4 regions of the Enterobacter sp. R4-368 genome follow, and region 1 is predicted to be linked to each of the others. Evidence: predicted binding sites of a transcription regulator. Region 1 holds the regulator's gene; each other region holds the start of a gene.
What was found. Region 1 encodes CRP, which controls carbon source genes, mostly activating them, when cyclic AMP is high. Its sites were predicted from a motif close to ATGTGANNNNNNTCACAT; they were not measured.
Positions count from the first base shown of each region.

Region 1 (3,187 bases):
ATGTGGATTTGCTGGTGGGCGTGGTGCCGATCGTCAACCTAGAATGGATTCAAAAACTTGTCCGCGATACCAGCGAGCGCGGGCATTCGCGGGAAGCGGTAATGGATTCTGTCGTGCGTTCGATGGAAGATTACATCAATTTTATTACGCCGCAGTTTTCCCGTACGCACATTAACTTCCAGCGCGTGCCAACGGTGGATACGTCCAATCCGTTTGCCGCGAAAGGCATTCCCTCACTGGACGAGAGTTTTGTGGTGATCCATTTCCGCAATCTGGAAGGGATTGATTACCCGTGGTTGCTGGCAATGCTGCAAGGCTCGTTTATCTCGCATATGGATACGCTGGTGGTGCCTGGCGGAAAAATGGGGCTGGCGATGGAGTTGATTATGACGCCGCTGGTACAACGGCTGATGGAAGGTAAAAAGATCAAATAATGCAGAAAGCCCGGTGATGTGCTGCTTACCGGGCTTTTCGCATCAGGCTTCGATAACTTCGTAAGAGTGGGTGATGTTCACCGCTTTTTCGAGCATCAAGGCCACGGAGCAATACTTCTCCGCGGATAAATCCACCGCGCGGGAAACCGCAGCATCCTTCAGATCTTTACCGGTGACGATAAAGTGCAAATTGATGTGGGTAAACAGGCGCGGCGCTTCTTCACGGCGCTCTGAGGTCAGCTTCACTTCGCAGTCAGTCACGTCATGACGCCCTTTTTGTAAAATAGAAACCACATCAATGGCGCTGCATCCGCCCGCCGCCATCAGCACCATTTCCATCGGGCTTGGCGCTTTGTCGCCGGAGTTGCCGTCCATCAGGATTTGGTGGCCCGATGCGGACTCACCGATGAACGTTAACCCTTCAACCCATTTCACACGTGCCTGCATTTTCTTCACTCCGGAGTGGCAATTTTCTTTACAGATTACGCGTACATAACAAAACTCGCAACGGAAGGCGACCTGCGTCATGCTGAAGCGAGACACCAGGAGACAGGCGGTAAAAGCTATGCTAAAACACTCTGGATGCTACAGAGATAAATGGATGTTACGCATGTATGCATGACATCATACTTTAGAGACCGCAGATGACGCTGACGGTCCACTTCCCTGGATGCGGGAAGCTTAGATTGCAACCCCAGACGTAGGGGCTCATCCTGTGTCTGAGACAGCTTATAACAGAGGATAATCGCGCATGGTGCTTGGCAAACCACAAACAGACCCGACGCTTGAATGGTTCTTGTCTCATTGCCACATTCATAAGTACCCGTCGAAGAGCACGCTGATTCACCAGGGTGAAAAAGCGGAAACGCTGTACTACATCGTTAAAGGCTCAGTGGCAGTGCTGATCAAGGACGAAGAGGGTAAAGAGATGATCCTCTCCTACCTGAACCAGGGAGATTTTATCGGTGAACTGGGCCTGTTCGAAGAGGGTCAGGAGCGCAGTGCATGGGTACGCGCTAAAACTGCTTGTGAAGTGGCTGAAATCTCGTACAAAAAATTCCGTCAGTTAATCCAGGTTAACCCGGATATCCTGATGCGTCTTTCCTCGCAAATGGCGCGTCGCCTGCAGGTCACTTCAGAAAAAGTGGGTAACCTCGCCTTCCTGGATGTAACCGGCCGTATCGCGCAAACGCTGTTAAACCTGGCGAAACAGCCAGATGCAATGACCCATCCGGACGGCATGCAAATTAAAATTACTCGCCAGGAAATTGGTCAGATCGTCGGTTGCTCCCGTGAAACTGTGGGCCGCATTCTCAAAATGCTCGAAGATCAGAACCTGATCTCCGCCCACGGTAAAACCATCGTCGTATACGGAACGCGTTAATCTGTAAAACGGCGCAGCTTACGCGCTGCGTCGTTTTTCTTCCCTCATGTGGCGCAGGCTGATTTATCACCCCGAAATCAACTACGCACTGCGACAAACGCTGGTGTTATGTTTACCTGTGGCCATTGGTCTGGTTACTGGTCATCTGCAACAAGGTCTGCTGTTTTCCCTCGTTCCCGCCTGCTGCAACATTGCCGGGCTTGATACGCCACATAAACGTTTTTTCAAACGCCTGATCATTGGCGGAACGCTGTTTGCAGGCAGCAGCCTGGCGGTGCAGCTATTGCTGGCGAGAGATCTTCCATTGCCGCTGATCCTCACCGGGCTGACGCTGGTTTTAGGCGTAACCGCCGAAATCAGTGCACTGCACGGTCGCCTGCTCCCGGCTTCGCTCATTGCCGCCATCTTTACGCTCAGCCTCGCCGGTAACATGCCGGTATGGGAGCCGATACTTATCTATGCGCTGGGCACGCTGTGGTACGGATTGTTCAACTGGTTCTGGTTCTGGATGTGGCGCGAGCAACCGCTGCGCGAATCGCTCAGCCTGCTCTACCGGCAACTGGCAGACTACTGCGAGGCGAAATACAGCCTGCTGACGCAACACGCCGACCCAGAAAAAGCGCTGCCGCCGTTGCTCGCCCGCCAGCAAAAAGCGGTGGATATGATAAGCCAGTGCTATCAACAACTGCATATGCTGGCTGCCAATAAACACAACGATTACAAAAGGCTACTGCGGGTTTTCCAGGTAGGGATTGATTTGCAAGAGCACATTTCGGTGAGTTTGCACCAGCCGGAAGAAGTGCAAAAACTGGTGGAACAAACCCACGCCGAACAGGTGATCCGCTGGAACGCGCAAACCGTCGCCGCTCGCCTGCGCGTGCTGGCAGACGACATTCTCTATCACCGCTATCCCACGCGCTTCAACATGGATAAGCAGATTGGCGCGCTGGAAAAAATCGCCCGCCAGCACCCGGATAACCCGGTCGGGCAGTTCTGCGCCTGGCATTTTAGCCGTATCGCGCGCGTCTTGCGCACTCAGCGCCCTCTCTATGCCCGCGATCTGATGGCGGAAAAGCAGCGTCGCTTGCCCCTTTTCCCGGCGCTAAAAAGCTATTTATCACTGAAATCTGCGGCGCTGCGTAATGCCGCGCGAATCAGCGTCATGCTCAGTATCGCCAGCCTGATGGGCAGCGCCCTGCATTTACCAAAACCCTACTGGATCATGATGACGGTGATGTTTGTCACGCAAAACGGCTATGGCGCAACGCGCGTTCGCATTGTCCACCGGGCGGCGGGCACCATTGCGGGACTGGTGATTGCCGGGGCGACGCTGCACTTTCATGTTCCACTCGGTTTTACGCTGGCCGCG
Region 1 covers NC_021500.1:2,593,665-2,596,851, forward strand. Annotated here, with positions in the region: gene H650_RS12290 (phosphoribulokinase) at 1-434, shown strand, start outside; gene H650_RS12295 (OsmC family protein) at 477-881, opposite strand; gene crp (cAMP-activated global transcriptional regulator CRP) at 1,186-1,818, shown strand; gene H650_RS12305 (YccS/YhfK family putative transporter) at 1,865-3,187, shown strand, end outside.

Region 2 (3,187 bases), 640 kb from region 1:
CGCCTTTCAGCGCGCGCGTCAGGTTAATCGCTTCCTGCGCCATCTGGGCATTGAGCTGTTGCAGGTTGCGAATTTCATGCGCCAGCGTATGCCGTTCACGCGCTTCCTGACCAAAACTCTCCTGCACCTGGCGACGAAAGCCATCAAGCTGCTCGCGCAGCGGCGTTAGCAGACCGTTCAGACTTTGTCGGTTTTGTTCATCGACGCGGCGATTGCTCTGCTCAAAGATGCGGTTAGCGAGATTTTCGAACTGCTCGCTCAAGCGCTGCTCGCTGCTGTGCATCTGGCGCAGCTTCTCTTCGGCATGTAACTGGGTAGCTTCCAGTCGGGTCGTCACTTCGCGCAAATCAGCTTCCAGCGAGCTATTGATATGTTGCAGGCTGCGCAGCTCGTTATTGAGCAGCTCGCACTCTTCGCGCCAGTGTTCGTTTTGGGTTATCTGCTGCCGGGCGGCGCTCAGTTCGCTAAAGACATCTCGCTGCTCCGCGAGCAGATCCGCCTGCTGTTGCGCCCCGCGCCAGCTTGCTGCCAGCCAGCCGACCAGTAAACCCGCCAGCGCAACGGCTGCCATGACGATGATTGAAGTGTCCACCACGTCCCCTTAGTGATAACGCATATAGCGGAGGATTGTGCTGTATAAACGTCCAGTTTGGAAGGGGTTTTCCTGCGAAGCAGTACGCAAAAAGAAAAGGCCGAACGCGTCGGCCTTAGCAAACGGGGAGGTGAATTACAGAAGACGACGCGCCGCTTCCACCACGATTTTCACCGCGTGACTTTCGGTCTGCTTCATGGTTTCCGCATTCGGGATCTCTTGCTGGGTGCGGTTTACAATCACACCGGCAACCATACCGGCACGCAGCCCCTGGCTCGCGCACATGGTCAGCAGCGTGGCGGATTCCATTTCATAGTTCATTACGCCCATGGATTGCCACTCTTCCATGGAACCTTTAAAGCGGCTCACCACGCGGCCAGAGAAGGTGTCGTAACGCTCCTGGCCTGGGTAGAAGGTGTCAGAAGAGGCAGTCACGCCGATATGTTTCGTTGCGCCAATCGCATCCGCTGCGGCAACCAGCGCGGTAGTGCACTCAAAATCCGCCACCGCCGGGTACTCCATCGGCGCAAAGTGCAGGCTCGCGCCATCAAGGCGCACGGACGCGGTGGTGATCAGCACGTCGCCAACATTGATGTGCGGCTGAATCGCACCGGTGGTGCCCACACGCAGGAAAGTGCGGATGCCAAGCTGCGCCAGTTCTTCTACGGCGATAGAGGTTGACGGGCCGCCGATGCCGGTGGAACAAACGATAACCGGTTTGCCATCCAGCTCTGCGCGCCAGCTGGTGAATTCGCGGTGGGATGCCAGTTTGACCGGCTTATCCATCAGCGCGGCGATCTTTTCCACACGCTCCGGATCGCCAGGGACGATGGCCAGCGTAGCCCCTTGTAAATCGTTTTTGGTGAGGCCGAGATGAAAAACATCAGACTTGGACATAACAGACTCCTCTGTGGTCGGTTTTATCAGTAGAGGCAAAAAGATACTTTACAGAAGGCACGGACATAATTTCGTGACTGATATCACCATGAATTAAACTGATTGCAGTTCATTTCCATAAATTAGTGACTTACATCACACTAACATGACACATCCCACAACTCAGCAGCAAAGATAGTCTACGGCACGGTGATTTGCGCGCGCGGCAGGCCTTCCCGTCTATAGTTATTGAAGCGCTAAAAAAGGTATGGAGAATGCCATGACAACCAACAACACACCAGGCTTTGCACCTGCGGCTTCACCCCTTGCTTCAACCGTTGTTCATACGTCGGAAGACGCCTTAATCGCAGGCGAAACGTCTATTCCGACACAGGGCGAAAATATGCCCGCTTTTCATGCCCGGCCGAAAAATGCAGAAGGTCCCTTGCCGATTGTCATTGTGGTACAGGAAATTTTCGGCGTGCATGAACATATTCGCGATCTGTGCCGCCGTCTGGCGCTGGAGGGCTATCTCGCCATCGCGCCGGAGCTCTACTTCCGTCAGGGCGATCCGAATGATTTTGCCGATATTCAAACCCTGCTGAGCGGCCTGGTAAGCAAAGTACCGGACGCGCAAGTGCTTGCCGATTTGGATCACGTCGCCAGCTGGGCGGCGCGTAACGGCGGGAACGCTCACCAACTCTTAGTGACCGGTTTTTGCTGGGGCGGGCGTATCGCCTGGCTGTATGCCGCGCACAATCCGCAGTTGAAAGCCGCCGTCGCCTGGTATGGCAAGCTGGTGGGGGAAAAATCACTTAATTCTCCGCGCCATCCGGTGGATATTGCCACTGAACTTACCGCGCCAGTGCTCGGTTTATATGGCGCGCAGGATACCGGCATTCCGCTGGAGAGCGTGGAAACCATGCGCCAGGCGCTGAGAGCCGCGAACGCCAAAGCGGAAATCATCGTCTACCCCGAAGCGGGCCACGCGTTTAATGCGGACTATCGTCCGAGCTATCACGCAGAATCCGCCGCTGATGGCTGGCAGCGGATGCTGGCATGGTTTGCGCAGTACAGTAAAAAGTGACGGTGTGCGCCGGAGTAAATGCCCGGCGCACCTCATGCTGTTTCGAGACGCCAGCCCTGGGTCAAACGTACCGCCACGATCTGTTTGCATTGCAGCGGTGCATGATGAAAGGCACTCAGCGTTTGCCCATCGCGCAGGCGTAAATCAAGCAAATAGCGCTCGCCCTGATAAATGCAGCTTTGTACCTCAGCGCTCAGACCCTCACTCGCTACCTGCACATGCTCGGGGCGAACCAGCACCGGCTGGTGAAGATCCGCGCCAGTATGCGCCAGCCCAGCATGCATTTGCGCGCCATCCAGTTGCTGTACCCCGGCGGGCGTCGCCAGCATCAGCACACTCCCCTTACCAATAAAACGCGCCACCCAGCCATTCTGCGGCTGCTGATACAGCGCCTGCGGTGCGCCCCACTGCATCAGTTCGCCCTGGTGCATCACCGCGATATGGCTGGCGAGCGCCATCGCTTCCGCCTGATCATGGGTGACATAGACAAACGTTGCACCAGTGCGGCGATGAAAATCACGGAAAGTCTGTTCCATGGTGGCACGCAGATGGCGATCGAGGTTTGCCAGCGGTTCATCAAGCAACACCACTTGTGGCTCCGCGACCAGGCAGCGCGCCAGCGCCACGCGTTG
Region 2 covers NC_021500.1:3,229,233-3,232,419, reverse strand. Annotated here, with positions in the region: gene rmuC (DNA recombination protein RmuC) at 1-592, opposite strand, end outside; gene udp (uridine phosphorylase) at 728-1,489, opposite strand; gene H650_RS15235 (dienelactone hydrolase family protein) at 1,749-2,555, shown strand; gene H650_RS15230 (ABC transporter ATP-binding protein) at 2,588-3,187, opposite strand, start outside.
Region 2: a site for CRP is predicted at 1,613-1,630, ahead of udp (uridine phosphorylase). Genes of this name have one in related genera too.

Region 3 (3,187 bases), 190 kb from region 1:
CCACATCTTCAATCGTCTCTTCGCCCGTGGCGATCGTCCCGGCGTTGATATCCATTAAGTCATACCAGCGGTTCGCCAGCTCGGTACGCGTTGCCATCTTAATCACCGGCACCGCAACCAGGCCGTAAGGCGTGCCGCGACCGGTGGTAAAGACCTGTACGGTAATCCCGGAAGAGACCTGCTGCGTACCGCAGACGAAGTCGCTCGCGGGCGTTGCTGCGTAAATCAGGCCGCGTTTGGTCGGGCGTTGGCCGGGAGAGAGCACTTCAGAAATGGCGCTCTTACCGGATTTCGCAATTGACCCCAGCGCTTTCTCGACCACGTTCGCCAGGCCGCCTTTTTTGTTCCCCGGAGAGGGGTTGGCACTGCGGTCGGTTTTGCCCATATCGAGATAGTTATCGTACCAGGCCATCTCTTCCAGCAGACGTTTGCCCACTTCTTCGTTAATGGCGCGCGGGGTCAGTAAGTGTATCGCGTCGCGCACTTCGGTCACTTCTGAGAACATTACCGTGCCGCCGCAGCGAATAATCAGGTCAGATGCAAAGCCAACCGCCGGGTTAGCGGTAACGCCGGAGAACGCATCGCTGCCGCCGCACTGCATGCCGACAACCAGTTCGGAGGCCGGGCAGGTTTCACGTTTGCGCTGATTCAGCTTCACCAGGTGGCGTTCAGCCACCTGCAGAATGTCGTCCACCATCGAGCGGAAACCCACGTGATGCTCATCCTGCAAACGCACAATGCTGGCGCTGTCGACCGGAATGGCCTGCACATCTTCAGTGCCCTGCAGCAGACGTTCCGGCTGTAATTTTTCGCAACCGAGACCAATCACCATCACTTCACCGCCAAAGTTCGGGTTCAGCGCGAGGTTATGGATAGTACGAATGGGGATCACCGCAGCCGGTGCGTTAATCGCCACGCCGCAGCCATAGAGATGGTTCAGACCGACGACGCCGTCCACATTCGGGTACTTCGGCAGCAGATCGCGTTCGATAATCTTCACGACATAATCGACAACGCCCGCCACGCAATGCACGCTGGTGGTGATGCCCAGCAGATTTTTAGTGCCGACGCTGCCGTCCGCATTGCGGTAGCCTTCAAAGGTGTAACCTTCCAGCGGCGGCAGCGGCTCAGGGACTTTGGTCGCCAGCGGCAGCGTATTCAGCGGCGGCGCTTTTGGTAGTTCAACGGTGGATTCATCAATCCAGCTACCGCGTGCAATGTCGCGTACAGCGTAACCAATCACTTCGCCGTAACGCACAATCTCACCGTGATGGGGAATATCCACCAGCGCCACTTTATGGCCTTGCGGAATATGCTCGATCAGCTCGAGTCCATCCGGAAAACGGGTTCCCGCTTTTAAGCCATTGTCATTAACGATGATCGCGACATTATCCGTGTCGTGTACCTTAATATAAAACGCCCCTGGCGGTTGCTGTCTAATTTCAATGTCGGACATTGTTAAGTAATCTCCAGCTAGCTGTACGATGCATTACTCAATAAAAAGAGGAACCATTCTTTATTCTGTAATTAATATCAGAAATAAAAATCTCATTTGCTGAAATAAGGATGTCAGGAGTTTAAATAATAAAATGTGATCTGCATCACTTATTATTGTGATCTCCCGTCTGGTGCGGCTGTCTATTGCAAGAACTGTGCATTAGCGCCCAGGCGTATGTGCATATGCTCAAATTATTCTTTTTGTACAAGGTTAAAATTGAGCAACCCTCCAGTGTGTGACATGATGACGCTGATTATACTGAGCGCTAATAAAATCGACGTGCCAATTATCTGATATAAGTTCGGGTGCTTAAATTAAATCAGATAAGAAACATCACAATAATTATATTTTAAATTTGGCGGTGCCCAAGGAAATTAAAATGACTGTTGAACATGCCGTTGAAACAAAACGGGGCTTACCAACCCGTTATTTAATTTTGCTGATTATATTTATTGTTACTGCTGTTAACTATGCAGACCGCGCTACGCTGTCCATTGCCGGGACAGAGGTTGCGAAAGAGCTGCAACTTGATTCTGTCTCAATGGGCTACATCTTTTCAGCATTCGGTTGGGCTTACCTGCTGATGCAAATCCCTGGCGGTTGGTTGCTTGACCGCTTCGGTTCGAAAAAGGTTTATACCTGGAGTCTGTTTTTCTGGTCGCTCTTCACTTTCTTGCAGGGTTTTGTTGATGTTTTCCCGATCGCCTGGGCCGGGATTTCGATGTTTTTCATGCGTTTTATGCTCGGCTTCTCAGAAGCGCCATCATTTCCGGCGAACGCCCGCATCGTTGCGGCCTGGTTCCCGGCAAAAGAGCGCGGTACAGCTTCTGCGATTTTTAACTCTGCGCAGTATTTCTCTCTGGCGCTATTCTCACCGCTGCTGGGCTGGCTGACTTTCGCCTGGGGCTGGGAGCATGTGTTTACCGTGATGGGCGCGATCGGTTTTGTGCTGACCTTCGCCTGGGTGAAATTTGTCCACAACCCAACTGACCACCCTCGTATGTCCCGCGAAGAGCTGGAGTACATCGCGCAGAATGGCGCGGTCGTGGATATGGACCACAAAAAAACGGACGACAGTAAAAACGCCGGTCCTAAAATGGATTACATCAAGCAACTGCTGTGCAACCGTATGATGCTTGGCGTGTTTTTTGGTCAGTACTTCCTCAACACCATTACCTGGTTCTTCCTGACCTGGTTCCCGATTTATCTGGTGCAGGAAAAAGGCATGTCGATCCTCAAAGTCGGGTTTGTTGCCTCCATTCCTGCGCTGTGCGGTTTTGCCGGTGGCGTGCTCGGCGGATTTTTCTCTGATTACCTGATTAAGCGCGGTTCCTCGCTGACCGTGGCACGTAAATTCCCTATCGTGGTCGGGATGTTACTGGCTTCAAGCATCATTCTGTGTAACTACACCGATAACACCGCACTGGTTATTGCCCTGATGGCGCTGGCGTTTTTTGGCAAAGGTTTTGGCGCGTTGGGCTGGCCAGTGATTTCCGATGTCGCGCCGAAAGAGATTGTGGGTTTGTGCGGTGGCGTCTTCAACGTGTTCGGTAATGTGGCCTCTATCGTGACGCCACTGGTTATCGGATACATGGTTAAAGAGTTGCATTCTTTCAACGGTGCGTTGGTGTTCGTAGGCTGTTCAGCGCTGATGATGATGGTCTGCTACCTGTTCGTGGTTGGCGACAT
Region 3 covers NC_021500.1:2,407,708-2,410,894, reverse strand. Annotated here, with positions in the region: gene garD (galactarate dehydratase) at 1-1,456, opposite strand, end outside; gene H650_RS11280 (MFS transporter) at 1,878-3,187, shown strand, end outside.
Region 3: a site for CRP is predicted at 1,590-1,607, ahead of garD (galactarate dehydratase). Genes of this name have one in related genera too.

Region 4 (3,187 bases), 2.1 Mb from region 1:
CGCTGGGCGAGTATTTCGAGCGTCTGTCCACCAACTACTTCTTCGCTGATTTCTGGCTGGGTGATGCTATCGCTCAGAGCCCGTTCGTTCATTATCCGAATGAGAAATGGTTCCCGCTGCCGGAAGATGATTCTCTGCCGGAAGGCATTCTGGATGCGCGTCTGCGCGCCTACTACGATCCGCAGAACGAACTGGCCGCCGGGATGCTCGTTGATCTGCAATCCGGCAATGATGAGCGCGGTATCTGTGCCCTGCCGTTTACCCGCCAGTCTGATGAGCAGACGGTTTATATCCCGATGAATATCGTCGGCAACTTATATGTTTCTAACGGCATGTCCGCCGGGAACACACGCAATGAAGCCCGCGTGCAGGGGCTGTCAGAAGTGTTCGAACGCCATATTAAAAATCGCATTATTGCCGAGAGCATCAGCCTGCCAGAAATTCCGCAGGATGTGCTGGCACGCTACCCGGGCGTTGTCGAAGCGATTGCCAAACTGGAAGCGGAAGGTTTCCCGATCTTCGCTTACGACGGTTCCCTGGGCGGTAAATACCCGGTTATCTGTGTTGTCCTGTTCAACCCGGCCAACGGCACCTGTTTTGCCTCTTTTGGCGCGCACCCTGATTTCGGTGTGGCGCTCGAGCGTACTGTTACCGAGCTGCTGCAAGGCCGCGGGTTGAAAGATCTGGATGTCTTCACACCGCCAACCTTTGATGATGAAGAAGTGGCCGAGCATGCCAACCTCGAGACGCACTTTATCGACTCCAGCGGTTTGATCTCCTGGGATCTGTTCAAGCAGGATGCGGATTATCCGTTTGTTGACTGGAGCTTCGCAGGCACGACGGAAGAAGAGTTCGCCACACTCATGGCTATCTTTAAGGCAGAAGATAAAGAAGTCTATATTGCCGATTATGAGCATCTGGGTGTTTACGCCTGCCGTATTCTGGTGCCTGGCATGTCCGATATTTATCCGGCCGAAGATCTGTGGCTGGCGAACAACACCATGGGCAGCCATTTGCGCGAAACAATTCTCTCTTTGCCTGGCAGTGAATGGGAAAAAGAGGAGTACCTCAGCCTTATCGCGCAGCTTGATGACGAAGGTCATGATGACTTCACCCGCGTTCGCGAGCTGTTGGGTCTGGCGACCGGTAAAGACAATGGCTGGTACACGCTGCGCATTGGTGAACTAAAAGCGATGCTGGCGCTGGCAGGCGGCGATTTGGATCAGGCATTAGCCTGGACTGAATGGACGATGGAATTCAATGCCTCGATCTTTAGCGCCGAACGGGCCAACTACTACCGCTGTCTGCAGACATTATTATTACTGGCGCAGGAAGAGGAGCGCGAGCCGCTGCAATACCTGAATGCATTCGTACGTATGTATGGTGCGCAAGCGGTTGAAGCCGCCAGCGCCGCATTAAGCGGTGAAGCGCCGTTCTACGACCTGCAACCGGCAGACGGTTCCCTGCAGGCATTCCCGGCGCATCAGTCGCTGTTAGCGGCTTACGAAAAATTACAACGAGCCAAACGGGCATTCTGGTCGAAATAACGACAAGTAGCACGACAATATGTAGGCTTAATGAGTGGTCTACGCTATATTACGGGGCAATTTCATTGCCCCGTTTTATTTATTTTTTGGCAATGACTGCCATATGTAATATTAAAGTTAAATATGGGTAAATATAATTATCCACTCCAACTAATATTGTTACTTCTTATGGCAATTACTCCATTTTAATTAACTGTTTTTTGGGAGGTCACATAAAAAATTTCAACTCATTTTGCAATTTTTAAACTTTATTTTTATTTTGATAATCAACAATTTACTCCGCATTCGTAGAAAAACAACGCTCTTTGCGGTCCTATAAGCCAGGCGAGATATGATCCATATCAAATTCTCTTCTATAATGCTTTGTTAGTATCTCGTCGCCGACTTAATAAAGAGAGAGTTAGTGTGAAAGCTGACAACCCTTTTGATCTTATTCTTCCAGCCGAGATGGCCAAAGTTGCCGAAGAAGCTGGTGTCTATAAAGCGACTAAACATCCGCTTAAGACTTTCTATCTTGCGATTACCGCAGGTGTGTTTATCTCCATTGCTTTCGTTTTCTACATCACCGCCACTACAGGTTCCGGTGCAATGCCGTATGGTATTGCTAAACTGATCGGTGGTGTCTGCTTCTCCCTGGGGCTGATTCTTTGCATCATTTGCGGTGCAGATCTCTTTACTTCAACCGTACTGATTGTCGTGGCTAAAGCCAGTGGACGTATTACCTGGGGGCAACTGGCCCGCAACTGGATTAACGTCTATGTCGGCAACCTGGTGGGTGCGCTGCTGTTTGTGTTGTTAATGTGGTTGTCTGGCGAGTACATGGTCGCCAACGGCGGCTGGGGCTTAAACGTGCTACAAACCGCAGACCATAAAGTACACCACACATTTATTGAAGCCGTGGCGCTGGGCATTCTGGCTAACCTGATGGTTTGTATGGCCGTGTGGATGAGTTATTCCGGTCGCAGCCTGATGGATAAAGCCATGATTATGGTTCTGCCGGTGGCGATGTTTGTTGCCAGCGGTTTTGAACACAGTATCGCGAATATGTTTATGATCCCGATGGGTATTGTAATTCGCAACTTTGCAAGCCCGGAGTTCTGGACCGCTGTAGGTTCCAGCCCGGAAAATTTCTCACACCTGACCATTATGAATTTCATCACTGATAACCTGATCCCCGTAACAATCGGGAATATCATCGGTGGAGGATTATTAGTCGGGTTGACATACTGGGTCATTTACCTGCGTGGCAACGATCATCATTAATGGTTGTTCCAGGCAGTAAATAAAAAATCCACTTAAGAAGGTAGGTGTTACATGTCCGAGCTTAATGAAAAATTAGCCACAGCCTGGGAAGGTTTTGCGAAAGGTGACTGGCAGAAAGAAGTCAACGTACGTGACTTTATCCAGAAAAACTACACCCCGTACGAAGGCGATGAGTCCTTCCTGGCTGGCGCTACTGAAGCGACCACCAAACTGTGGGACAAGGTCATGGAAGGCGTTAAACTGGAAAACCGCACCCACGCGCCAGTTGATTTTGACACCTCCATTGCATCAACCATCACTTCTCACGACGCTGGTTACATCAACAAATCGTTAGAGAAAATCGTTGGCCTGCAAACTGAAGCTCCGCTGAAACGCGC
Region 4 covers NC_021500.1:4,738,343-4,741,529, reverse strand. Annotated here, with positions in the region: gene ycaO (30S ribosomal protein S12 methylthiotransferase accessory factor YcaO) at 1-1,547, shown strand, start outside; gene focA (formate transporter FocA) at 1,953-2,810, shown strand; gene pflB (formate C-acetyltransferase) at 2,862-3,187, shown strand, end outside.
Region 4: a site for CRP is predicted at 1,877-1,894, ahead of focA (formate transporter FocA). Genes of this name have one in related genera too.